Regions from separate parts of the Streptomyces sp. NPDC001407 genome, predicted to be linked through region 1. Evidence: riboswitches for the same ligand, from Rfam matches in the RefSeq annotation. Region 1 holds a riboswitch; the other holds the start of a gene.
The links. Region 1 has a riboswitch for S-adenosylmethionine ahead of ACFY1P_RS11575 (aminotransferase class V-fold PLP-dependent enzyme). Riboswitches for the same ligand answer to the same signal wherever they lie in the genome.

Region 1 (11,925 bases):
CCTGATGGAGGGGGCCGACGTCGTCTGCGCCTCCCGTACTCCCGGTGACATCAAGGCACTTCAGGACGAATACCCCGGCCGATGCCTGCATCTGCCGACGGATGTGACGGAGCCGGACTCGGTGGCGGAGGCGATGCGTGCCGCCGAGGAGGAGTTCGGCGGGCTGGACATCGTGGTCGCCAACGCGGGGATAAGCCGGGACGCCCGGGTGGAGAAGCTGGACCCGGCCGACTGGGACGCGATGACGGCCACCAACCTCAAGGGCGTCTTCCTGTGCACGAGGGCCGCCGTGCCCTACCTTCGCCGGCGCGGCGGCGGTGCCATCGTCAACGTCTCCTCCGCCCTGGCGAACCGGGTCGCCGTCGGCGCCGCGTGCTACAGCGCCACCAAGGCCGCGGTCGAGACGTTCACCAAGGTCACCGCGATCGAGCTGAGCCGGGACGCGATCCGGGTCAACGCGATCGCGCCCGGCTTCCTCGACGCGGGCATGGGGCGGGAGCTCACCGGCAATCCCCGGCTCTGGGAGTCCTACCGCAAGCGCTTCGCGCTGGGCAGGACCGGTGAGGCACGGGAAGCCGCGCGCGCCGCGGTCTTCCTCGCCTCAAAGGACGCCTCTTACGTCAACGGCGCCGTACTGGAGGTGAACGGCGGGCTGCTGTGGGCCTGAGCCGCGCGGGCCGGGCCGTTCACCGCGCGCGGGGGACCATGGGCAACGGACCGGCCGTCAGGCTCATGTGCGCGCGGGGGCGGATGCGCGTGCCGGCCACGGGCGACAGCCGCCACCGTGACGCGATGGCCGCGAGGGCCAGGGTCGCCTCCGTCATGCCGAAGACGTCACCGATGCACTTGCGGCTCCCGCCCCCGAACGGGAGATAGGAACCGCGGGCCACGTCCTTGGCCCGCTCGGGCAGCCACCGGTCCGGATCGAAGCGCCCCGGCGCCGGGAACAGCTCCGGGTGCCGGTGGATGACGAACGGGCTGATCAGGATGTCGCTCTTCGCCGGCACCAGACGGCCGCCGAGCTCCGTGTCCGCCGTGGTGGTCCGGGTGTAGAGCCAGGCGGGCGGGAACAGCCGCAGTGTCTCGGTGAAGACCCTCCGCGTGTAGTCGAGCCGGGGCAGATCGCCGTAGGCCGGCGGGCGCTCGCCGAGGACCTCGTCGACCTCGGCGTGGAGGCGCTCCTCGGCCGCCCGGTTCCCGCTGAGCAGGTGGAGGGACCAGGTCAGCGCGCTGGCGGTGGTCTCGATCCCCGCGAGCAGCAGCGTCATGACCTGGTCGTGGACCTCCTGGCCGGTCAGGTGCTCGCCCGTCTCGGGGTCCCGCGCCTCCAACAGGGCGGAGAGCAGGTCCCCTTGGTCCCCCTCCCGCTGCCGGTAGTCCTCGGTGATGCCCGCGATGAGCCGGTTGAGGCGGCCGAGCGCCTCGTCGAACTCCCGGTTCGCCGGGATCGGCAGCTTCGCGAGCAGCCCCGTGGGGTCGACCGCCCGCCGGTAGGCGCCCTGCACGACCACCGGCAGGCAGTGCTGGATCTCGGCGACGGCATGCGGCGCGATGGCGGTGGAGAACAGCGTGCGGGCGGTGACCCTCGCGGTCAGCGCCTGCATCGCCTTGCTGACGTCGATGACCTGACCGGACTGCCACGACCGGGTCTCGGCGTCGCACTCCTCACGCATCACCTCGGCGTACGTCGCGATCCGGGCCGGGTGGAAGGCGGGCTGGACCATCCGCCGCTGCCGCTTGTGATCGGCCCAGTCGGAAGTGATGAGGCCGTTGCCGAGGATCGGCCGCGCCTTGTCCTTGACGGGCCCGCCCGTGTCGAAGACACGCGAGTTGAGAAGCACCTTCTGCACCAGCTCGGGGTGGCACGGAAGGAACGCGCGCTGCGACCCGAGACGGAGCTCGACCAGGTCGCCGTGGGCGGACAGCGAGGTCAGGAACTCTAGGGGGCGCCGGCCGAGGCGCAGGGCATGGCCCACGAACGGCAGGCCGCCGGGAGCCGTCACCGACTTCCAGTGCTGAACGGGCCGTTCCTCGGTCCTCATGGTCTGTTGTCCTTAAGAGTGGGGTCTGACGGGAATGCGGCGGTGCCGGGCGCGGTCAGCGCGGCTCGCACACCATGGGCAGCGGGCCGGGCTCCAGGGTCGCCTTCGGCTGCGGCCGCAGCTTCGAGCCCGGCACGGGACGCAGGCGCCACCGGGAAGCGATGGTCACGACGATGAGAGCCGTCTCGGCCATCGCGAGGACGTCGCCGATGCACTTGTGGCTGCCCGCGCCGAACGGCAGCAGGGCGCCTCGCGGCACTTCCCTGGCCCGCTCCGGCAGCCAGCGATCGGGGTCGAAGACTCCGGGCCGGGGGAAGTGCTCCGGGTTGTGGTGCAGCGCCTGTGCGCTGTAGAGGACGGTGGTGCCGGCCGGCAGCCGCCGTCCCGCGAGCTCGGTGTCGACCGCCGTGACCCGCATCGACATCCAGGACGGTGGGTAGAGGCGCAACGCCTCGGTGACGACGTTCCGGGCGTACGGCAGCTTGTCCAGGTCCTCGAAGACCGGCAGCCGCCCCTCCAGCACACTGTCGATCTCGGCGTGCAGGCGCTCCTCGGCCCCGCGGTCCTGGCCGAGGAGGTGAAAGACGAAGGCCAGGGTCGAGGCGGTGGTCTCGCTCCCGGCGACCAGGAAGGTGACGACCTGGTCGAGCACCTCACGGTCCGACATGCCCCGGCCCGTCTCGTCGTCCCGGGCGCTGAGCAGGGTGGACAGCAGGTCGCCGTGGTCCTCCCCCGACCGGCGGCGTTCGGTGATCATCTCGTCGACGATCTCCCGGAGCCGCCTGTTGGCCTCGTCGTAGCGGCGGTTGGCCGGGGTGGGCAGCTTCTCCATCACGCCCAGGGGTGCGATGGTGCGCTTGTAGAGGCCCTGCGAGACGATGCGCAGACAGTGCCTCGCCTCGTCGATGGTCCGGTCGTCGATCCCGGTGGAGAACAGGGTCCGGGCCGCGACCCGCATGAGCAGGGCGTGCATGGCGTCGCTGATGTCCAGCACCTTGCCCTGCCGCCAGGAGGCGATCACCTTGCGGGTGTCCTCGCCGACCGCGGCGGTGTAGTCGGCGATCCGGGCGCCGTTGAAGGCGGGCTGCATCAGTCGGCGCTGGTAGCGGTGCTCCTCTCCGCGGGACACGGAGAGGCTGTTGCCCAGCAGTTGCCGGGCCTTGTCGAACAGCCCGCCCTTGTCGAAGGTGCGCGTGTTCACCAGGACCTGCCGCACCAGCTCGGGGTGGCAGGCGAGGTAGGCCGGACGGGGGCCGAGGCGGACCTCGACGAGGTCCCCGTGGGACGGCGCCGACGCCAGGAATTCCAAGGGCCGGCGCCACAGTTCGAGGACGTGCCCGAGCCCCGGGAGCGCTCCCGGCGCCACACCCGTCGTCCAGGTCCGGGTCGCATCCCCTGCCGCTTTGACCGTGGTCACGTTCTCCGCTTTCCTTCGTTCTCTGCGCGCTTGGCCGGTCGTTCGGACACGGAGGTGTCCCCGCGTCCTACTGAATGCGCGAATTGACGTCGTTCACCGCGGCCTTGTACCGCTTGTTCGTCGTGGTCCAGGTGAAGTTCCCCTGGAGAAGGTCCAGCAGGACGTCCCGGGTGACGTCGTCGAACGCCTTGATGCAGCGGATGTCCTCGACGATGTCCGCCAGGCGGCTCTCGAAGAAGGGGCGGAAGGACTCCGCGTCGTCGACGTCGCAGAGGTGGAAGCAGTTGGTGATCTGGCCGAGCGCCTTTTCCCGGTCGAACGAGTAGGCGTCGTTCACGATGGCCAGCCCACGGGTGGTCATGCGCGCCGCCAGCCCGGACTTGGCGTGCTCGGTGAACTGCTCGTTCCGGTATATCGGATACGACATCTTCATCCAGAAGTCGACCCCGACGTCGGTGACGCGGAACCGGAAGTACTGCTCGGGAGAGGAGGTGCAGAGCGCTTCCTTGATCGAGGAGTTCCGGAACATGTGGTCACTCGTCACGAAGGCACGCGCGCCCTCGTATGCGAACCACGCGTCCTCCTCGCTGTAGTACCTCTCGCAGATCCCGCGGAGCTCGGGCAGGAAGAGATCGAAGTCGTGGAGCGCCGGGTCCATGTCGTCCCACACGAAGGTCACGCAGTTCAGGATGCATACGGCCTTGAATGCCTCCCGGTCCCGGATGTGGCGGGCGCTCTGGGACCAGAAGACCACGCCCATGTACGAGATCCAGCGCTCGTCCGAGATCGTCTTCCCGAAGGGGGCGACGGCGGCATTGCAGGCGTCGATGCACTCCCTGAGTTCGGAATCCGTCAGTCCGCACATCTCGGGTGCGTAGCCGATGTCCCGTGCGAACACCTCGCCGAACCGGCTGGTGCAGTAGTCCAGATGCCGGCTCATACCCGCTCCGGCCGGTGCGCGTCCCTGGTCGAGCGCGGAGGGGACGGAAATGCCGGTGGTCATGAGTTCCTCACAGTGGCCATACGGGCGACCCGCCGCAGAGCGGCGGTCGCGTCCGGGGTGAACGGAGAATCTTCCAGGGTCTTCAGGGCCTGTCCGAGGCGGTCGTCGATCATCGCTTCGACAGCCGCGTGCGCACCGGTGGCATCGAGCACGGCCCTGACGACGGCCGCGCCTTCCTCCCCCAGCTGCGGGTCGCCCATCAGCTCGCGCAGCCTTGCCGTCTGCTCGGCGTCGGCGCGGCTCAGGGCGAGGGCGGTGAGGGTGGTGTTCTTCCCCTCCCGGAGATCGTCCAGGCGGGACTTACCGGTGTCCCGGGGATCGCCGTACACGCCGAGGAGGTCGTCCCGGAGCTGGAACGCCTCGCCGAGAGGCAGCGCGTAGGCCGTGCACGCCGCCATGACCTCCGCGCTCGCGCCGGCGATGGCGGCACCGATGTGCAGGGGGCGTTCGATGGTGTACTTGGCGGTCTTGTAGCGGATGACGTTCAGCGTGGCGTCGACGTCGTCGGACAGCATCCCGGTCGCGCACAGGTCGAGATACTGGCCGATCATGACTTCGGTCCGCATTTCGGCCAGGAGCGGGAGAACCGCGCTCAACTGGCCGGCCGAGAGTCCCGCCGTGTGGAGCAGTTCGTCGGACCAGACCAGCGCCAGATCGCCCAGCAGGACCGCCGCGCCCATGCCGAACCGGTCGGCCTGCTCCGGGTCCCGGCCCGCGGGCCGGGAGTCGGCCAGAGCGCGGTGCGCGGTCGGCCTGCCGCGCCGGGTGTTGCTGCTGTCCATGACGTCGTCGTGGATGAGCGCGAAGGCGTGGAACAGCTCCAGGCAGGCCGCCACCCTGATCACGGACTCGGTGTCCGTGCCGCCGTCGGCGGCACGCCACCCCGTGACACAGAGCAACGGCCGGATCCGCTTGCCGCCCGACAGGAACTCCCGCAGGAGCCCGGCGAGATAGGACAGATAGGGCTCGTCCGAGGCGGCCGCCTTGGCCGTCAGGAACTCCTCCAGGACGTCGTCGACGGACAGCAGGATGTCAGCGGGTTCCAATAGATCCGAGGTCAGTACAGAGGCAGTCACGAGCCGGTCCCCCCGATGCGCCCGACCGGTCGGTCAGGCATCCCGTTCGAGTACATGACCTCCAGTACGCCTCAGGAGAACCGGCTTTGGAAGTGACACTGGCATATGAACATGTTGAACGTGTTGAACGGTTGAACTCTTGTGAAATCTGGGATCCGCGGATGCCTAGACGGGCACGCAACGGCCGCCTTCCGTGCGGTAGTTCCAGCGCGCACCGTGTGTCACCAGCTCCCCCACCGCCCCCACGAACCGCTCCACGTGCTCGTCCGGCGTCCCCGCGCCGAAGCTCACCCGTACCGCGTTGAGCGACTGCCCCTCCGGCGCGCCGCACTCGCCGGGGGCGTCCCCCTCGCCGCCGAGCAGCGTGCGCACCAGCGGGTGGGCGCAGAAGAGCCCGTCGCGCACACCGATGCCGTACTCCGCGGACAGCGCCGCCGCGAAGTGCGAGCTGTTCCAGCCGTCGACGACGAAGGAGAGGACTCCCACGCGCGGGGCGTCGTCGCCGAAGAGCGACAGCACGCGGACGCCCGGCACCCGGGCGAGGCCCTCGCGGACGGCCGCGACGAGCTGCCGTTCCCGCTCGACGAGCCGGTCGAAGCCCGCCTCGCGGAGCGCCTTGCAGGCCGACGCGATGGCGTAGGCGCCGATGACGTTGGGCGAGCCGGCCTCGTGCCGGGCGACGGTGTCGTGCCACTCGACGTCCACGCCGCCCCCGGCGCCCCGCGTCACCGCACGGCTGGCGCCGCCGCCCGCGAGGTACGGCTCGGCGTCCCGCAGCCAGTCCGGCCGCCCGGCCAGCACCCCGGCGCCGAACGGCGCGTAGAGCTTGTGCCCGGAGAAGGCGATCCAGTCGGCGCCCAGCTCCGTGAGGTCCACCGGGTGGTGCGGGACCAGCTGTGCCGCGTCGACGACGATCCGGGCGCCGTGCGCGTGGGCCGCGGCCGTCAACTCCCGTACGGGCCAAAGCTCTCCGGTCACGTTCGACGCGCCCGTCACACAGACCAGGGCCGGTCCGTAGGGCTCGCGGTCCGCGAGGGCGCGCTCCAGGATCTCGACCGCCTGGCGCGGGCAGCGGGGCGCGTCGAGGTAGGTGACGGTGACGTCCGCGCGCCGCTCCCACGGCAGCAGCGCGGCGTGGTGCTCGGACTCGAAGACGAACACCCGGGTGCCCGGCGGCAGCGCGGCCGCGAGGAGGTTGAGCGAGTCGGTGGTCGAGCGGGTGAAGACGACCTGGTCACCGGCGCGGCAGCCGAGGAACGCGGCGATCTCCGCCCGGCTGTTCTCGAAGAGGTCGGTCGACAGCTGCGAGAGGTGGCCCGCCCCGCGGTGCACGCTGCCGTAGTACGGGGCGTACGCCGCCACGTCGTCCCACACCCGCTGGAGCGCGGGGGCGCTCGCCGCGTAGTCCAGGGCCGCGTAGGTCACCTCGCCGCCGGTGACGAGCGGGACGCGGACGTCGTTGCCGAGGACGGGCAGGGGGGCGTAGTCGGTGGCGGACGGGGCGGCAACAGGGCATGCGGACATGGCGAATTCTCCCGGGTACAGGCGGAAAGGCTGTGTACACGCACCCGCGAGAGACCTCAGCGGTGTGCGGAAAGAACGGCCCGGCGCACGGCGGTGCCGCGGCGGGACGCAAGGGGAAACGGGCCCGAGGCCCTATCGCATTCGCTGAATCATGGAGGATCTCCCTCGACAACCAGGATCCCTGGCGAGGGATCCGCGCTTGCCGCAGACCTCTTTGCCTGCGACCTGGTCATCACCCGGGGCACCCCGCCACGGAAGGAGGGTTGCCGGACAGCGGGCCGGGGCCGTGTCGCTGTCACTCGTGACCTGGCGGAGAGTATGGCACAACTGATCGTCGGGCGGGAAGGCCGTCCGCATCACGGACGCGGGCCGCACGCCACCGGCGCGGATGCCCGGACTTCCGGTCCGGGGCACGGGATCACCGCACCCCGGACCGGCGGCTCTACGCGTTGCTCGCGGCCACCCAGCGGTCCAGGGCCCGCTTCGCCGCCCCGGAGTCGACCGACTCGGCGGCGCGGGCGATGCCCGCCGCGATCTGCTCGGTGAGCGGCGCGTCCGTCTGCTCCAGCGCCACCAGCGCCGCGGCCGCGTTCAGCAGCACCGCGTCCCGCGCGGGCCCGGTCTCACCGGCCAGCAGACGGCGGGCTACATCGGCGTTGTACGCGGCGTCGGCACCCTTGAGCGCCTCGACCGGGACCAGCGGGATGCCCACGTCCCGCGGGTCGAAGGGCTGCTCCCGCACCTGGCCGTCGCGGACGGTCCACACGCGTGAGGTCGCGGTGGTGGTCAGCTCGTCCAGCCCGTCGTCCCCGCGGAAGACCAGCGCCGAGGAGCCGCGCTCGGCGAGCACCCCGGCGAGGATCGGGGCCATGCGGGCGTCGGCGACACCGGTCGCCTGGGCGCGCACCTGCGCGGGGTTGGTCAGCGGGCCGAGCACGTTGAAGGTGGTGCGGATGCCCAACTCGCGCCGCGCGGGCGCCACATAGCGCAGCGAGGGGTGGAACTTCACCGCGAAGCAGAAGGTGATGCCCGCCTCCTCGGCGACCTCCACCACCCGGCGCGGCGTCAGGTCCAGATTGACGCCCAGCTTCTCCAGGACGTCGGAGGCGCCGCTGGAGGAGGAGGCCGCGCGGTTGCCGTGCTTGACGACCTTGACGCCGGTGCCGGCGACGACGATCGAGGCCATGGTGGAGATGTTGACGGTCTTGGCGCCGTCGCCGCCGGTGCCCACGATGTCCACGCTCGGGCCGGGCACCTCGATGAGGTTGGCGTGCGAGTACATCGCGCGCACCAGGCCGGAGATCTCGGCGACGGTCTCCCCCTTGGCCCGCAACGCGACCGCGAATCCGGCGATCTGGGCGTCGGTGGCCTCCCCGCGCATGATCCGGTCCATGGCCCAGGCGGTGTCGTCCGCGCCGAGGTCCGAACCGCTCAGCAGGGTGTTCAGCAGACCCGGCCAGGAGGGTGCCACCGCGCTGTCGCCGCCCGCCGGGGTCACAACGTTCATGGTCCACGCTCCTGGTGGTCGGTCGGAGAGCCGCGGCCGTCCGGGGCTCTGCCGGTCCAGCCTATCCAGGCCCGGGGAACGGCGAAGAGCCCCGTCCACGCGCTGGACGGGGCTCTTGCTGTGGCGATCAGCGATCACTGACCGGCCGGGGCCGGTGCGAGGCGGATCAGTGGTGGCCGTGGCCGCTGGTGATCTCCTGGAACTCCTCCGCGGTGGCCTTGGGGATCTGCGTCCCCTCGCCGTAGAAGCCCTTGGAGAGCTTCACGCGGAGCTTCTGCGTGGCGCCGGCCTTGCGCTCGACACCGTTCTCGTCGACCTCGGGGGTGAGCTCGAGCGGCTTGGGCTGCTCGTGCGCCGTGAGGGTGTGCAGCTGCTCCTGCGAGAGCGGCTCGTGGATCTCGACGAACTCACCGTGCGGCAGGCGCTTGATGATGCCCGACTCGCGGCCGTGCAGCACCTTGTCCCTGTCGCGCCGCTGGAGGCCCATGCACATCCGGCGGGTGGCGATGAAGGCCAGGACCGGAAGGACGAAGAAGCCGATGCGGACGAACCAGGTGATGGCGTTGATCGAGAGGTGGAAGTGGGTGGCCCACAGGTCGTTTCCACCACCGATGAGCATCACGAAGTACGCGGTGACCCAGGCGACGCCGAACGCGGTGCGCGTCGGGGCGTTGCGCGGACGGTCCAGCAGGTGGTGCTCACGCTTGTCGCCGGTGACCCAGGACTCGATGAACGGGTAGACGGCGATGGCGCCCAGGACCACGGGGAAGACCATCATCGGGATGAACACGCCCAGGACGAGCGTGTGACCCCAGAGGTTGATCTCCCAGCCCGGCATGACACGGATCAGACCCTCGGCGAAGCCCATGTACCAGTCGGGCTGGGCGCCGGTGGACACCTGGTCCGGCCGGTAGGGGCCGATGGCCCAGATCGGGTTGATCGAGGCGAGCGCGGCGATGGCCGCGATCACACCGAAGACCAGGAAGAAGAAGCCTCCGGCCTTGGCCATGTAGACCGGCATCAGCGGCATGCCGACGACGTTCTTGTTCGTCCGGCCGGGGCCGGGGAACTGCGTGTGCTTGTGGTACACGACGAGGATCATGTGGGCCACGACCAGGCCGAGCATGATGCCCGGCAGCAGCAGGACGTGGATCGAGAAGAACCGCGGCACGAAGTCCGAGCCGGGGAACTCGCCACCGAAGAGGAACATCGACATGTACGTGCCGACGATCGGGAAGGAGAGGATCGCGCCTTCCATGAACCGCACACCGGTGCCGGACAGCAGGTCGTCCGGCAGGGAGTAACCGGTGAAGCCGGTGAACATGCCCAGCACGAACAGCAGGAAGCCGAACAGCCAGTTGATCTCACGCGGCTTGCGGAACGCGCCCGTGAAGAAGACGCGCATCATGTGCACGAACATGCCCGCGAGGAAGACCAGCGCGGCCCAGTGGTGGATCTGCCGGACCAGCAGACCGCCACGGACGTCGAAGCTGATGTTCAGCGTGGAGGCGAACGCCTCCGACATGCGCATGCCCTGCATGGGGACGTAGGGACCGTGGTAGACGGTCTCCTCCATGCTCGGGTGGAAGAACAGCGTCAGATACACACCCGTGAGGATGATGATCAGGAAGCTGTAGAGGCAGACCTCGCCCAGCATGAAGGACCAGTGGTCCGGGAAGATCTTGCGCATGTTGGCCTTGGCCAGGCTGTAGATGCCCAGTCGGCCGTCGGCCCAGTCGGCAACCCGCTCGCCGGCGGGCGCCTTGCGCCTGCCCTGCGCGTCGGCGCCGTAGGCATCGGTCGTTGAAGTACTCATCCGCGCTCCCAGAAGGCAGGACCGACGGGCTCGGCGAAGTCGCCCATCGCCTCGAGGTAGCCCTTGTCATTGACCTTGATCCGCAGCTGCGGCAGAGCGTGCCCGGCCGGACCGAAGATCACCCGTCCGCCGTCGGACAGGTCGAAGGTGGACTGGTGGCACGGGCAGAGCACGTGGTGCGTCTGCTGCTCGTAGAGGCTGATCGGGCAGCCGACGTGCGTGCAGATCTTGGAGAAGGCGACGATACCGTCCGCCGACCAGTCCAGTTCCTTCTTGTCCTTGATGTTCTCCGGACGGAGCCGGACGATCATCAGGGCAGCCTTGGCGATCTTCTGCTGGAAGTCGTGGTCCTCCTCCTTCATGCCCTCGGGCATGGCGAAGGTGAGGGACCCGACCTGGATGTCCTCGGGGCGCAGCGGCTGATTCGTGTTCTGGTTGATCAGCATCTTGCCCTCGGACCAGGCGGTCTTGCGGAGCTTGGTGCCCGGCAGCGGACCGAGGTCGCGGAGCAGCACCACACCGGAGAGCGGCACCAGGGCCAGCGCGCCGAACATGGTGTTGCGGATCAGCTTGCGACGGCCGAACGCCGACTCCTCGGCACCGGCCGCGAAGTCCGCCAGGACCTTGGCCTTGACCTCGGGCTCGGCGGCGATCGCGTGCCGCTCGTCGATGACCTCGGCGTCGGACATCAGGGTGCGGGCCCAGTGGACCGCGCCCGCGCCGATGCAGAACAGCGCCACGCCCAGGGTGAGGCCCAGCGCGAAGTTCAGCGCGCTGATGTGGCCGATCGGGAAGACGTAGATGATCTTGTCGACCGGGATGGACACGTACGAGGCGATGAAGCCGACCGTGGCCACCATCGACAGCAGGAACAGGAAGGCGACCGCGCGCTCGGAGCGCTTCGCGGCCCGCTCGTCGATGTCCTGGACGCGATGCTCGTGCGGCGGCAGGCCCGGGTCGGCGAACGGGTCGCCGACCGGCTTGGTCACGGCACTGGTGTGCGTGTCGCCCTGCGCGCTCGGCAGGTTCTCTTCTGGAATGTCTTGGCTACTCATGACTTCTTGGCCTTTGCGGTCCGGGCGGCGACCCAGATGGCGACGGCGATCAGCGCGCCCAGGCCGAAGATCCACGCGAACAGGCCCTCACTGACGGGGCCGAGGCCACCGAGTTCGAGGCCGCCCGGGCTCTCCGACTTGCTGCTGTTGACCGTGTCGAGGTACGCGATGATGTCCTTCTTGTTCTTCTCCGTCATCGTGGTGTCGGGGAAGGAAGGCATGTTCTGCGGGCCGGTCTGCATGGCCTCGTAGATGTGCTTCGGGTTGACGTCCGTCAGGTCCGGAGCGTACTTGCCGTTCGAGAGCGCGCCGCCCTTGCCGGTGAAGTTGTGGCACTGGGCGCAGTTCGTCCGGAAGAGCTCGCCACCCTTGGCGATGTCCGCGCCGTCGGGGCTGTACTGGTCCTTGGACGGGACCGACGGACCGGCACCGAGCGAGGCGATGTAGGCCGCGAGCTGGTCGATCTCGGCCTGCGAGTAGATCGC
Region 2 (11,925 bases), on a different contig from region 1:
CCGCCTGCGGCCCCTTCTGGCCCTGCGAGATCTCGAACTCCACTCGCTGACCCTCCTCGAGGGTGCGGTAGCCGTCCATCTGGATCGCGCTGTAGTGGACGAATACATCCGCACCACCGTCGACCGCGATGAAGCCGTACCCCTTCTCCGCGTTGAACCACTTGACGGTGCCCTGAGCCATGCCTAACTCCCCTATTACTGGCCCTTGCGCAGGACCGCACTTCGCGGACCCGGGTCAGACCTCACCCCTGGAACTCTCCCCAGCCGGTGGCAGGAGGAATCCCAGTGGCGTGCGCCGGAACGCGTCGACCGCGGCTGAATGTATCTGCACGGATGCCGTCTGCAACAGGTCACTCGGACGAGAATTCCCGGCGCGGCCGATTGCCGAAATACGGCGAACTCCGGTGGATCCAGGGCAAGTCGGGCCGGGCATAGCGCAAGCAACCCGACAATTCGCGCACACAGTTCGCGCACAACTTGACGGGTTCTCATATGCGTTCGGCACTGACGCCGGAGGGGGATCGCCCCAACTGTATCGCGCTCAACAGACGGAATCGCCCCGTCCACTTCGTGGCCGGGGCGATTCCGGGGGTCTTTCGCAAGGAGCCTGCGTAAAGCTCAGCCTCCGGCGACGGCGGGGATGATCGAGACGCCGGAGCCGTCCGGCGTGGGCGTCAGAAGTCCCTGCTCGAACCGCACATCGTCGTCGTTGACGTAGACGTTCACGAACCGGCGCAGCTTCCCCGCGTCGTCGAGGACGCGGGCGGCGATGCCGGGGTGGTTCTTCTCCAGATCGCCGATCACCTCGGCGAGCGTCGCGCCCTCGGCGGGGACTTCGGCGACACCTCCGGTGTAGGTGCGGAGGATGGTGGGGATGCGCACGGAGATGCTCATGGGGGTCCTGCCTTTCCGGTCTTCCGGTGAATGGTCGGGTACGGACGTCAGCCGGTGGCGAGCCCGGCGGCGCGGAACGCCTCCAGGGACGGCCGGATGGTCGCGGACGGCCCGGCCGCCACGGCGTCCAGCGTCTTGAGCCCGTCCCCGGTGTTGAGCACGACCGTCGTCAGCGCGGGGTCGAGCACCCCGCGCTCGACGAGCTTGCGGGTGACGCCCACCGTCACCCCGCCCGCGGTCTCGGCGAAGATCCCCTCCGTCCGGGCCAGCAGCCGGATCGCGTCGACGATCTCCGCGTCGTCCACGTCCTCCACGGCGCCGCCCGTCCGCCGGGCGATGTCGAGCACGTACGGCCCGTCCGCGGGGTTGCCGATGGCGAGGGACTTCGCGATCGTGTCCGGCTTCACCGGCCGCACCACGTCGTGGCCGTCCTTGAACGCGCGGGAGACCGGCGAGCAGCCCGCCGCCTGGGCACCGAAGATCTTGTACGGCCGGTCCTCGACCAGGCCCAGCGCGATCAGCTCCTTCAGCCCCTTGTCGATCTTCGTGAGCTGGGAGCCGGAGGCGATGGGCACCACGATCTGGTCCGGCAGCCGCCAGCCCAGCTGCTCACAGATCTCGTAGGCGAGCGTCTTGGAGCCCTCGCCGTAGTACGGGCGGAGGTTGACGTTGACGAAGCCCCAGCCCTCGCCGATCGGGTCGCCGATCAGCTCGGAGCAGAAGCGGTTCACGTCGTCGTAGGTGCCCTCGATGCCGACGAGGTCGCCGCCGTAGACCGCGGCCATGACGACCTTGCCCGCCTCCAGGTCGTGCGGGATGAAGACGCAGGACTTGAAGCCCGCGCGGGCCGCGGCGGCACCGACCGCGCCGGCGAGGTTGCCGGTCGAGGAGCAGGAGAGCGTGGTGAAGCCGAAGGCGCGCGCCGCCTCGACCGCGATGGCGACGACGCGGTCCTTGAAGGAGTGCGTGGGGTTGCCGGAGTCGTCCTTGACGTACAGCCCGCCGGTGAAGCCCAGCTCGCGGGCGAGGTTGTCGGCCTTGACGAGCTTGGTGAAGCCGGGGTTGAGGCTGGGCCGGTCCGCGACGTCGGCGGGGACGGGCAGCAACGGGGCGTAGCGCCAGATGTTGTCGGGACCGGACTCGATGCGGCGGCGCAGGGCCTCGGGGTCCCCGGTGGGGAGGTCGTACGCGACTTCGAGCGGGCCGAAACAGGCGGCGCAGGCGAAGATGGGACCGAGGTCGAACCGCTCGCCGCACTCACGGCACGAGAGGGCGACGGCGGGACCGAGCGCGACAGAAGTGGTTGAGCTTTCGACAGACTGCACAGCCATGGAGGCGAGGCCCTTTCTCCTCATCTTCCTCGCGGCGAACCTCGCCACGAGACGGAATTGGCACCTTCCCCACCGGGAGCCTCGCTGCTTACGCGCAAGACCGGCGGGAGGGTTGCCGGGGCTTCAACGGGCCGTGTCCCTCTGCCCCTCTGGATGAGCGGTATGGCACTGGGCACTGCCCAGGCGTTTGTGCGCGCGGCGACCCCGACATACGACGGCGTTCCGCGTTGTTCAGACTGTAACCGAAGGCACGGAGGCCCGAGACAGCCGTCCGTACCGCGAGATGCGTCACAGAACCACGTCACAGAACCACATCGCAGAACCAGAGGAGTCGTTCACGTGCTGGAAGAGGTGGAGCGCTGGCTGGACCGGCGGTCCTGGTCCGTCGGAGACCGTCCGCTCGACCAGCTGCTCGCGGCCAAACGGGAGAAGGGCACCACGGTCAGCGTGGTGCTGCCCGCGCTGGACGAGGAGGCGACCGTCGGCGACATCGTCGCCACGATCCGGCGCGAGCTGATGACGGACGCGATGCCGCTGGTGGACGAGCTGGTGGTGCTCGACTCCGGCTCCACCGACCGCACGGCCGAGGTCGCCGCCGCGGCCGGCGCGCGCGTGGTGCACCGCGACTCGGTGCTGCCGCGGCTGCCCGCCCTGCCCGGCAAGGGCGAGGTGCTGTGGCGGTCGCTGCTGGTGACGCGCGGTGACGTCGTCTGCTTCGTCGACGCCGATCTGCGCGACTTCTCCGCGGACTTCGTCTCCGGCATCGTCGGCCCGCTGCTGACCGAACCCGGCGTGCAGTTCGTGAAGGCGATGTACGACCGCCCGCTCGGCGAGGTGGCCGGGCAGGGCGGCCGGGTGACCGAGCTGGTGGCCCGCCCGCTGCTCAATCTGCACTGGCCGCAGCTGGCGGGCTTCGTCCAGCCCCTGGGCGGCGAGTACGCGGCCCGCCGCTCGCTCCTGGAGAGCCTGCCGTTCCCCGTGGGCTACGGCGTGGAACTCGGCCTCCTGGTCGACGCGCTCCACACGGTCGGCCTGGACGCGCTGGCCCAGGTCGACGTGGGCGTCCGCGTCCACCGCCACCAGGACGGCCGCGCGCTGGGCCGGATGGCCGCCGCGATCTACCGCACGGCGCAGCTGCGGCTGGCTCGCGGCCATTTGGTGCGGCCGTCTTTGACCCAGTTCGAGCGTACGTCCGAGGGATTCGTCCCTCGGACGTACGCGGTGGACACGGAGGAACGCCCCCCGATGCGAGAAATCCCGGAATACGCGAGCCGCGACGCCGCGTAGCGGGTTCTTGTGCCCCAGCCCCGCCCCTTCCCGGCTGCGTCCGATCTGCGGCTCCGCCGCGTGGGGGCGCCTGCGGCGCTTTGTTCCCCAGCCCCGCCCCTTCCCGAAACCGGGGAGACCCCGCCCCCCCTGACCGCGCTCCGCGCGGTGTCCTCAAACTCCCCCAGCTGCCTCCCCCAGACTCCGTCCGGGGGAGGCAGCTGGGGGAGGCAGCGGACCCGCAGCCCGGGGTCTGGGGCAGCGCCCCCCACGCGGCGGAGCCGCAAATTAGATGCAGCCGGGAAGGGGCGGGACTGGGGAAACAATCCCGGCCGCACCCAGGCACGGGTCCGGGGCGGAGCCCCGGCCGCGGCGGAGCCGCGCAACAGACGCTGCGGGAAGGGGCGGGGTAGGGGAACAAAGCCCGCCGCAGGCGCAGCCGACCCGCACCCACCCCCGCCAAGGACAAACGTTTGAACGGCCGGCAGTCAGGCAAGGCTGGCCACATGGTCGTTGAGCACATGCAACCGCACACGCACGCCGCCCAGATCGTCGTCGCCTCCAACCGCGGCCCGGTCTCGTACAAGCTGGTCGACGGCGAGCTGACGGCCGGCCGAGGCGGTGGCGGTCTCGTCTCGGGGCTCAGCGCCATAGACCGCGACGCCGGCGCCGTATGGGTGTGCGCGGCCATGAGCGAGGGCGACCGCGAGGCGGCGCGGCGCGCGGGCCGCAGGCTCGACGCCGAGGACACCGGCGGCCACCGGGTGCGCATGCTGGACGTCGCCCCGGACACTTTCACCGCCGCCTACAACGGCATCGCCAATTCCGTGCTGTGGTTCGTCCACCACATGCTCTACGAGACGCCCCTGGCCCCCGTCTTCGACGCGGACTTCCGACGGCAGTGGGCGGCGTACGAGGCGTACAACGCGGCCTTCGCGGACGCGCTCGCCGAGGAGGCCGCGCAGGGCGCGGCCGTGCTCGTGCAGGACTACCACCTGGCACTGGTGCCGGGCCTGCTCCGGGAGCGCCGCCCGGACCTGCGGATCGGCCACTTCTCGCACACCCCCTGGGCCCCGCCCGACTACTACCGCGTACTGCCGGACGACGTCGCTGAGCGGGTGCTGCGCGGCATCCTGGGCGGCGACCGCGCGGCCTTCCTGACCGAGCGGTGGGCGGACGCGTTCGCCGACTGCTGCGAGAAGGTCCTGGGCGCGGAGATCGTCCGCGGCACGGGCGGTACGGCGGTGCTCTTCGAGGGGCGGACGACCCGGCTCGGCGTGCACGGCCTCGGCGCCGACGCGGACTTCCTGCGGGAGCGCGCGCACCGGCCGGATGTCGAGGAGCGGATGGCGGCGCTCCGCGAGCGGCTCGGTCCGGACCGCAAGGCGATCGTGCGCGTCGACCGCACCGAGCTGTCCAAGAACATCGTGCGCGGCCTGCACGCGTACCGCCGACTGCTGGAGGACCGCCCGGAGTGGCGGGGCAAGGTGGTGCACATCGCCTTCGCGTATCCCTCGCGGCAGGACCTGAAGGTCTACCGCGACTACACGGCGGAGGTGGAGCGGGTCGCCCGGGACATCAACTCCACGTTCGGCACGGTGGATTGGGAGCCGGTCTCGCTGCACGTCAAGGACGACTTCGCCCGCTCGCTCGCCGCCTACCGGCTCGCGGACGTCGCGCTCGTCAACCCCATCCGCGACGGCATGAACCTGGTGGCCAAGGAGGTGCCCGTCGTCTCCGACCACGGCTGCGCGCTCGTCCTCTCCCGGGAGGCGGGGGCGGTGGCCGAGCTCGGCGACGAGGCGATCGTGGTCAACCCGTACGACGTGGAGGCGACGGCCTCGGCACTGCACGAGGCTCTCCTGATGGACCCGTCGGAACGGGCGTCCCGCACGAAGCGGCTCGCCGAGGCGGCGGTGGCGCTCCCTCCGGCCCGCTGGTTCCTGGACCAACTGTCCGCGCTGTAGCCGCTGGCGGCGGGCTTTTTCCCCAGCCCCGCCCCTTCCCGAACTGGGGCTGCGCCCCAGACCCCGAAGCACGCTTCGCGCGCTGTCCTCAAACGCCGGACGGGCTGGATTTCGCTGATGCAGGTGCCAATTCAGCCCGTCCGGCGTTTGAGGACGCGCCCGAAGGGCGCTCTCCGCCGCAGGCGGCAACGGACCCGCAGCCGGGGGTCTGGGGCACGAGCCCCAGTTCGGGAAGGGGCGGGTAGGGGAAAAAGCCCGCCGCAGGCGCACCCGGCCCGCACCCAACACACCGCTCACCCCCCAGCGCACACCCCGGGCAAACAACCGGGCAGCCTTCGGCAAAGTGCTTCGGGCCGTCGCCTGGCCCGTCCCGGGCACGGGTAACCATGAGGCCATGCCGATAGCAACACCCCGAGCCGCCTCCGTCCTCGCGGCCGTCGCCCTTCTGGCCGCCGCCCTGACGACCGGCTGCTCCTCCGATTCCGGGAGCAAGAGCTCCGACACCGAGAACGCCAAGGACACCAAGGGCGCCAAGTCCAGCGCGTCCGCGTCCCCCTCCGCTTCGGCCGCCGCCGCGGGAGGGGTCGGCGCCATACCCGTGGGCCCGGGCCCCCAGGGCTCGTACACCGTGCAGAAACAGCCCGAACCGGGCAGCTGCCACTATCAGTACACGGCGGCCAAGGAGCCACTGCCCGACTCCAATTGCACGCCCGGGGCGACGAATCCTAAGGTCACGCAGGCGACGTTGAAGTCGACGATCTGCCGCAGCGGCTACACCAAGGACATCCGGCCGCCGGTCAACATCACCAGCCGCGAGAAGACCGCCAACGCGGCCTCGTACGGCTACAAGGGCTCGATGAAGGACTACGAGTACGACCACCTGATCAGCCTTCAGCTCGGCGGCGACCCCAACGACCCGCGCAATCTGTGGGTCGAGCCGCCCTCCCCGGGCCACAAGGAGGGCGCGGGGCCCAACAACCCCAAGGATGTGGTCGAGACCAAGCTCAAGAACGCGATCTGTTCGGGCAAGGCGGACCTCGTCAAGGCTCAGCAGGCCATAGCCCATGACTGGACGACGGCGCTGAAGACTCTCGGGCTGCCGGAGAAGGCGGCCAAGGGGGACCCGACCGCGGTCAAGGACCCGGACGACGAGTGAGGTTCAGCCGGTGGTGAGACGGTCCGCGAGGGCCGTCAGCAGTTCCACGACGCCGGCCGGGCCGTCGACGACGAGGTCGGCCCGTTCGGCGAGTTCGGTGACCTCCGTGCTGCCGCTGCACACGAGGAGGCCGGCCAGCCCTTCGGCCCGCAGCTCCTCGACGGCGGCGAAGGCGGCGAGGTCACCGAGGTCGTCACCGGCGTAGAGCACGGAGCGGGCGCCCGTCTCGCGCACGTACTCGGCGAGGGCCACGCCCTTGTCGATGCCGGGCGGGCGCAGCTCCAGGACGAACCGGCCGGGTTCGACGATCAGTCCGTGCCGTGCGGCGAGCGCTTCCAGCGGGCCGCGCAGGGCGTCGTACGCGGCCTGGGGGTCGGCGGCGCGCCGGGTGTGCACCGCGATGGCGCGGCCCTTGTCCTCGACCCAGGTGCCCCGCCAGGAGCCGGACCGGTCGAGCTCCCCGGGCAGCGCCGCCTGCACGGCCGCGACGCCGGGGTGCGGGGCGGGGGCCTTGACGGTGCCGGTGACGGCGTCCCAGCGCTCGGCGCCGTAGTGGCCGAGGACGACGAGGTGTTCCAGCCCCTGGACCCCGGCGAATCCGCCGTAGCGCACGGCCACGCCCGCCGGGCGTCCGGTGATCACGGCGACGGAGCGCAGTCCGGGCGCGAGGCGCGCGAGCGCGGGCACGGCGCCGGGGTGGGCGCGGGCCTGCTCGGGGTCCGGGACGATCGGCGCGAGCGTGCCGTCGAAGTCCAGCGCGACGACGCTCTTGTCCGGCGCGGCGAGCAGCTCGGCGAGGCCGTGGCGGCCGGCGCGGCTGCGGGGTTCGGGGAGCGGATGACTGCCCATGGGGACGACCCTACTGTCCTGGAGCGCCCGAGGGGCTCGAACGTGCGACTGGAACCGGCCCGGCTAGCGTCTTTCCCGCCGTGCGTCGCGCAGCCGCCGGAGGCGGTTCACCGTCACCGGGTCGTGCGCGAGCGCGGCGGGGTCGTCCAGCAGCGCGTTGAGCAGCTGGTAGTAGCGGGTCGGCGTGAGGCCGAGGTCCTCGCGGATCGCGCGTTCCTTCGCGCCGGGGCCCGGCCAGGTGCGGCGCTCCAGCGCCAGCACGTCCCGGTCCCGTCCGGAGAGCCCGGACCCGTCCGGTCCGGAGCCCGCGGAATCGCCGTCGGCCGCCGTCACTTGTTGCCCTGGCTCGCCGTCTCGAGGGAGTTCGCCTCGCGCTCGATCTCGCTGAGCACGCTGCTCGGGTCGCCGCCGTTCTTCACCGTGGCGCCGATCTTCTCCTTGATCGCCTTGCTGACCGCCGCCCAGGACGTCTTGTCGGCGGGATAGAACTCGGCGCTCTCCAGCTGCTCCAGGAAGGGCCGCAGCTTCTTGCGGCCCGAGTCCGCGGCCATCTTCGCGGAGGCGGACGAGGTCACCGGCAGCAGGTCGTACTGGCCGGTGAAGTCCAGCACGTTCTTGGTGCTGTAGACGAAGTCGAGGAAGGCACCGATCTGGTCGCGGTTGCCGTTCTGCTTGAACGCCATCATCCAGTCGGCGACGCCCATGGTCGACTTGGACTTGCCCTTGACGCCGGGCAACGGCGCGGTGATGTACTTGATCCCCTTGGCGTCGGCCTGCTGCATCAGCGTGGGGTGGCCGTTGAGCATCCCGACGTCGCCCTTGCAGAAGGCGTCGAAGACTTCCTGCCGGTTGGTGCGGGCGGGGTCGAGGGAGCCGGTGAGCTTCTTGGCCACGAGCTCGTCGCGCAGCCAGGTCAGCGCGTTGACGTTCTCCTGGCGGGCGATGGTGTAGACGCCGTCGGCGTCGGTGTAGCCGCCGCCCGCGGCGAGGAACCACATCATCGTCTCGGCCGGGGCCTCCTCCGGGCCCAGCGGCAGGCCGAAGGGTATCTTCACGCCGTTCGCCTGGAGCTTCTTCGCCGCGGACTGGAGCTCGTCCCAGGTCTCGGGGGCCTTGGCGATGCCGGCCTTGTCGAAGTGCTCCTTGTTGCAGAAGAGCAGACGGGTGCTGGAGACGAACGGCATGCCGTACTGCACGCGGTGCACCTCACCCGCCTTCTCGATCGAGGGGATGAACTCCGCCTGGGTGGGGACCGTGAGCAGCTGGTCGACGCTGTAGAGCTTGCCGGCCGCGGCGAAGTCGGCGTACGCGCCGATCTGCGCGAGGTCGGGGGCCTTGCCCGCGGCGACCAGGTCGGCGACCCTCTTGTCGACCTCGGTCCAGCTGAGGACCTCGACGTCGACCTTGATCTTGCCGTGCTGGTCCTCGAAGTCGCGGACGACGGCGTCCCAGTACTTCTTCGAGGTGTTCGACGGATTGTCGCCGTAGTCCGCGGCGATCAGCTTCAGCTTCTTGGTGCCCGAACCGGGACCGCCGCTCCCGCAAGCCGTCAGTGCGGGAGCCAACGCCGCAGTCGCGGCACCCGCCGCCGTCATACCCAGGAACCGCCGCCGCTGCACTACTGCTGCCCACCTTCGTGGTTCGTTTGTCCTCGCTGGAGACCGTGAGTCTCCCCCGCGCGCCACCTTACGGTCCAGCCGGCTCCGGTTGCGCTTCGGTACCACCTTCCGCTCTTCCCTCCCTCGCCGCAGGGCTGCTATCCACGTTCCCGACGCCCACCGCACCTCTCCCAAGGAGCCTCAGCGCATGCAGCAGCCTTCCTCCTCACATTCCGCTTCCCGCACGGCGGCGGAGATCGTCACCCAGCCCGGCTGCTGGCGGCGCGCCGCCGAGGCGGCGGCCGGCACCACGGAGCTGCCCCGGCCCGGCGAGCGGGTCGCGGTGACCGGGTGCGGCACGTCCTGGTTCATGGCCCAGGCGTACGCGGCGCTGCGCGAGGCCGCCGGGCAGGGCGAGACGGACGCCTTCGCCGCCTCGGAGTTCCCCCGGGCCCGCGCGTACGACCGGGTCGTGGCGATCACCAGGTCCGGGACCACGACGGAGGTCCTCGACCTGCTGGCGGCCCTGCGCGGCCGCACGCGCACGCTCGCGCTGACCGCCGACCCCGCGACGCCGGTGACGGACGTGGCCGGATCTCTCGCCCCGCTCGACTGGGCCGACGAGGAGTCCGTCGTCCAGACCCGCTTCGCGACCACGGCCCTCGCGTACCTCCGCGCCGGCCTGGAGGCACACGGCCCGCTCCCCTCCGGCGTCCGTACGGTCGCCGAGGCGGCGGCGGACGCGGAGTCCGCGGTCTTTGAGCCGCTGCCGCCGTCCGTGCTCTCCGCCGGGCAGTGGACCTTCCTGGGCACGGGCTGGACGTACGGGCTCGCGCAGGAGGCCGCCCTGAAGATGCGCGAGGCGGCGGGCGCGTGGACCGAATCGTACCCCGCGATGGAATACCGCCACGGCCCGATCTCGATCACGGCCCCCGGCCGCGTCGCGTGGATCCTGGGCGCGGTCCCCGCGGGGCTCGCGGAGGATGTGTCACGAGCGGGCGGCACGCTCGTGACGGCCGGTCCTCGCCTCGACCCGATGGCGGACCTGATCCGTGCGCAACGTCTCGCTGTCGCGGTGGCGGAGTCGAAGGGCCTCGCCCCGGACGAGCCGCGGGGGTTGACGCGGAGTGTCATCTTGAACGGCTAGCGGACGCGGCTTCGCCTGCGGCGGGCTTTTGTTCCCCAGCCCCGCCCCTTCCCGAACTGGGGCGCTGCCCCAGACCCCGACCTGCGGGTCCGTCAGCTGACGCGCAGCGCCTGCGGCGCTCGTCCTCAAACTCCCCCAGCTACCGCTGGGGGAGTTTGAGGACAACGCGCGAAGCGTGCTTCGGGGGTCTGGGGGCTTGCCCCCACGCGGCGGAGCCGCACTTCAGACGCAGCCGGGAAGGGGCGGGGCTGGGGAACAAGCCCGCCGCAGGCGCACCACACCCGCACCCACCACCGCCCCACCCAACAGTGGACTAGACCTTTCCACCCCCACACGCGACACTACAGACGTGAAACACGTCATCGCCCTGGACGTCGGCGGCACCGCCATGAAAGCCGCACTCATCGGCCCCGACCACCAGATCCTGCACGAAGCCCGTCGCCCCACCCGCCGCGATCACGGGCCCGACGCGGTCGTCGACGGCATTCTCGACCTCGCGGCGGAGCTGCGAGCGGCGGGGCGGGAGAAGTTCGGGCGGGAGGCGGAAGCGGCCGGCGTGGCCGTGCCCGGGATCGTGGACGGCGAGGCCGGCACGGCCGTCTACGCCGCGAACCTCGGCTGGCGCGACGTGCCGCTGCGCGACCTGCTGACGGAGCGCCTGGGCGGCGGCACCCCCGTGGCCCTGGGGCACGACGTCCGCACGGGCGGCCTCGCGGAGGGCCGCGTCGGCGCGGGCCGGGACGCCGACCGGTTCCTGTTCGTCGCCCTCGGCACCGGCATCGCGGGAGCGATCGGCATCGACGGCCGGATCGAGCAAGGCTCGCACGGATACGCGGGCGAGATCGGTCACATCTCCGTACGTTCCGGGGCAAACGCCCCGAAGTGCGGCTGCGGCGGCACCGGCTGCCTGGAGACGCTGGCCTCGGCGGCGGCCGTGAGCGCCGCCTGGGCGCGGGTCACGGAGGACCCGGCCGCCGACGCCGCGGGCTGCGCCGCGGCCGTCGCGGCCGGTGACCCGCGCGCCCGCGCGGTGTGGCAGGAGGCCGTCGACGCCCTCGCGGACGGCCTCGTCATCGGGCTCACCCTGCTGGACCCCCATACGCTGATCATCGGTGGCGGGCTCGCCGAGGCGGGGGAAACGTTGTTCACACCGCTGCGCGCCGCCGTCACGGAGCGGATCACGTTCCAGCGGCTCCCCCGCATCGTCCCGGCGGTGCTCGGGGACACCGCCGGCTGCCTGGGCGCGGGCCTGCTCGCCTGGGACCTTCTCTCCACCGATGCCACGGAGGTATCCGCCTGATGGTCGAACGAACGGTTCTCTCCGGTGCCCGCGTGGTCCTGCCGACAGGCGTGGCCGAGAACGGGCGGGTGGTGGCCGAAGGCCGCCGCATCGCCGCGACGGCACCCGCCGACGGCCCGGTCCTCGACCTCACGGGCCACTGGATCGTTCCCGGCTTCGTGGACATGCACGTGCACGGCGGCGGTGGCGCGTCCTTCTCCTCGGGCGACGCCGAGGAGGCGCTCACGGCCATCCGTACGCACCGCGCGCACGGCACGACCACGACCCTCGCCTCCACGGTCACCGGCGACCTCGACGACCTGGCCCGGCAGGCGGCCGTCCTCGCGGAGCTGACCGAGCAGGGCGACCTGGCGGGCATCCACTTCGAGGGCCCGTTCATCTCGCCGCACCGCTGCGGCGCGCACCAGCCGGGGCTGC

Region 2: linked by a shared signal. The riboswitch ahead of thrC (threonine synthase) and the one ahead of ACFY1P_RS11575 (aminotransferase class V-fold PLP-dependent enzyme) in region 1 are both predicted to bind S-adenosylmethionine.

Annotation. Positions count from the first base shown of each region.
Region 1 covers NZ_JBIAWF010000006.1:125,995-137,919, reverse strand. The annotation lists gene ACFY1P_RS11600 (SDR family NAD(P)-dependent oxidoreductase) at 1-667, shown strand, start outside; gene ACFY1P_RS11595 (cytochrome P450) at 687-2,042, opposite strand; gene ACFY1P_RS11590 (cytochrome P450) at 2,098-3,459, opposite strand; gene ACFY1P_RS11585 (hypothetical protein) at 3,527-4,462, opposite strand; gene ACFY1P_RS11580 (polyprenyl synthetase family protein) at 4,459-5,538, opposite strand; gene ACFY1P_RS11575 (aminotransferase class V-fold PLP-dependent enzyme) at 5,704-7,062, opposite strand; SAM riboswitch class IV at 7,253-7,369, opposite strand; gene trpD (anthranilate phosphoribosyltransferase) at 7,505-8,569, opposite strand; gene ACFY1P_RS11565 (cytochrome b N-terminal domain-containing protein) at 8,736-10,385, opposite strand; gene ACFY1P_RS11560 (Rieske 2Fe-2S domain-containing protein) at 10,382-11,440, opposite strand; gene ACFY1P_RS11555 (c-type cytochrome) at 11,437-11,925, opposite strand, start outside.
Region 2 covers NZ_JBIAWF010000025.1:76,206-88,130, reverse strand. The annotation lists gene ACFY1P_RS28520 (cold-shock protein) at 1-181, opposite strand, end outside; gene ACFY1P_RS28515 (MoaD/ThiS family protein) at 619-894, opposite strand; gene thrC (threonine synthase) at 942-2,225, opposite strand; SAM riboswitch class I at 2,243-2,385, opposite strand; gene ACFY1P_RS28505 (glucosyl-3-phosphoglycerate synthase) at 2,565-3,512, shown strand; gene ACFY1P_RS28500 (trehalose-6-phosphate synthase) at 3,998-5,458, shown strand; gene ACFY1P_RS28495 (hypothetical protein) at 5,853-6,614, shown strand; gene otsB (trehalose-phosphatase) at 6,618-7,463, opposite strand; gene ACFY1P_RS28485 (DUF3263 domain-containing protein) at 7,527-7,796, opposite strand; gene ACFY1P_RS28480 (extracellular solute-binding protein) at 7,793-9,082, opposite strand; gene ACFY1P_RS28475 (sugar isomerase) at 9,270-10,208, shown strand; gene ACFY1P_RS28470 (ROK family protein) at 10,558-11,508, shown strand; gene nagA (N-acetylglucosamine-6-phosphate deacetylase) at 11,508-11,925, shown strand, end outside.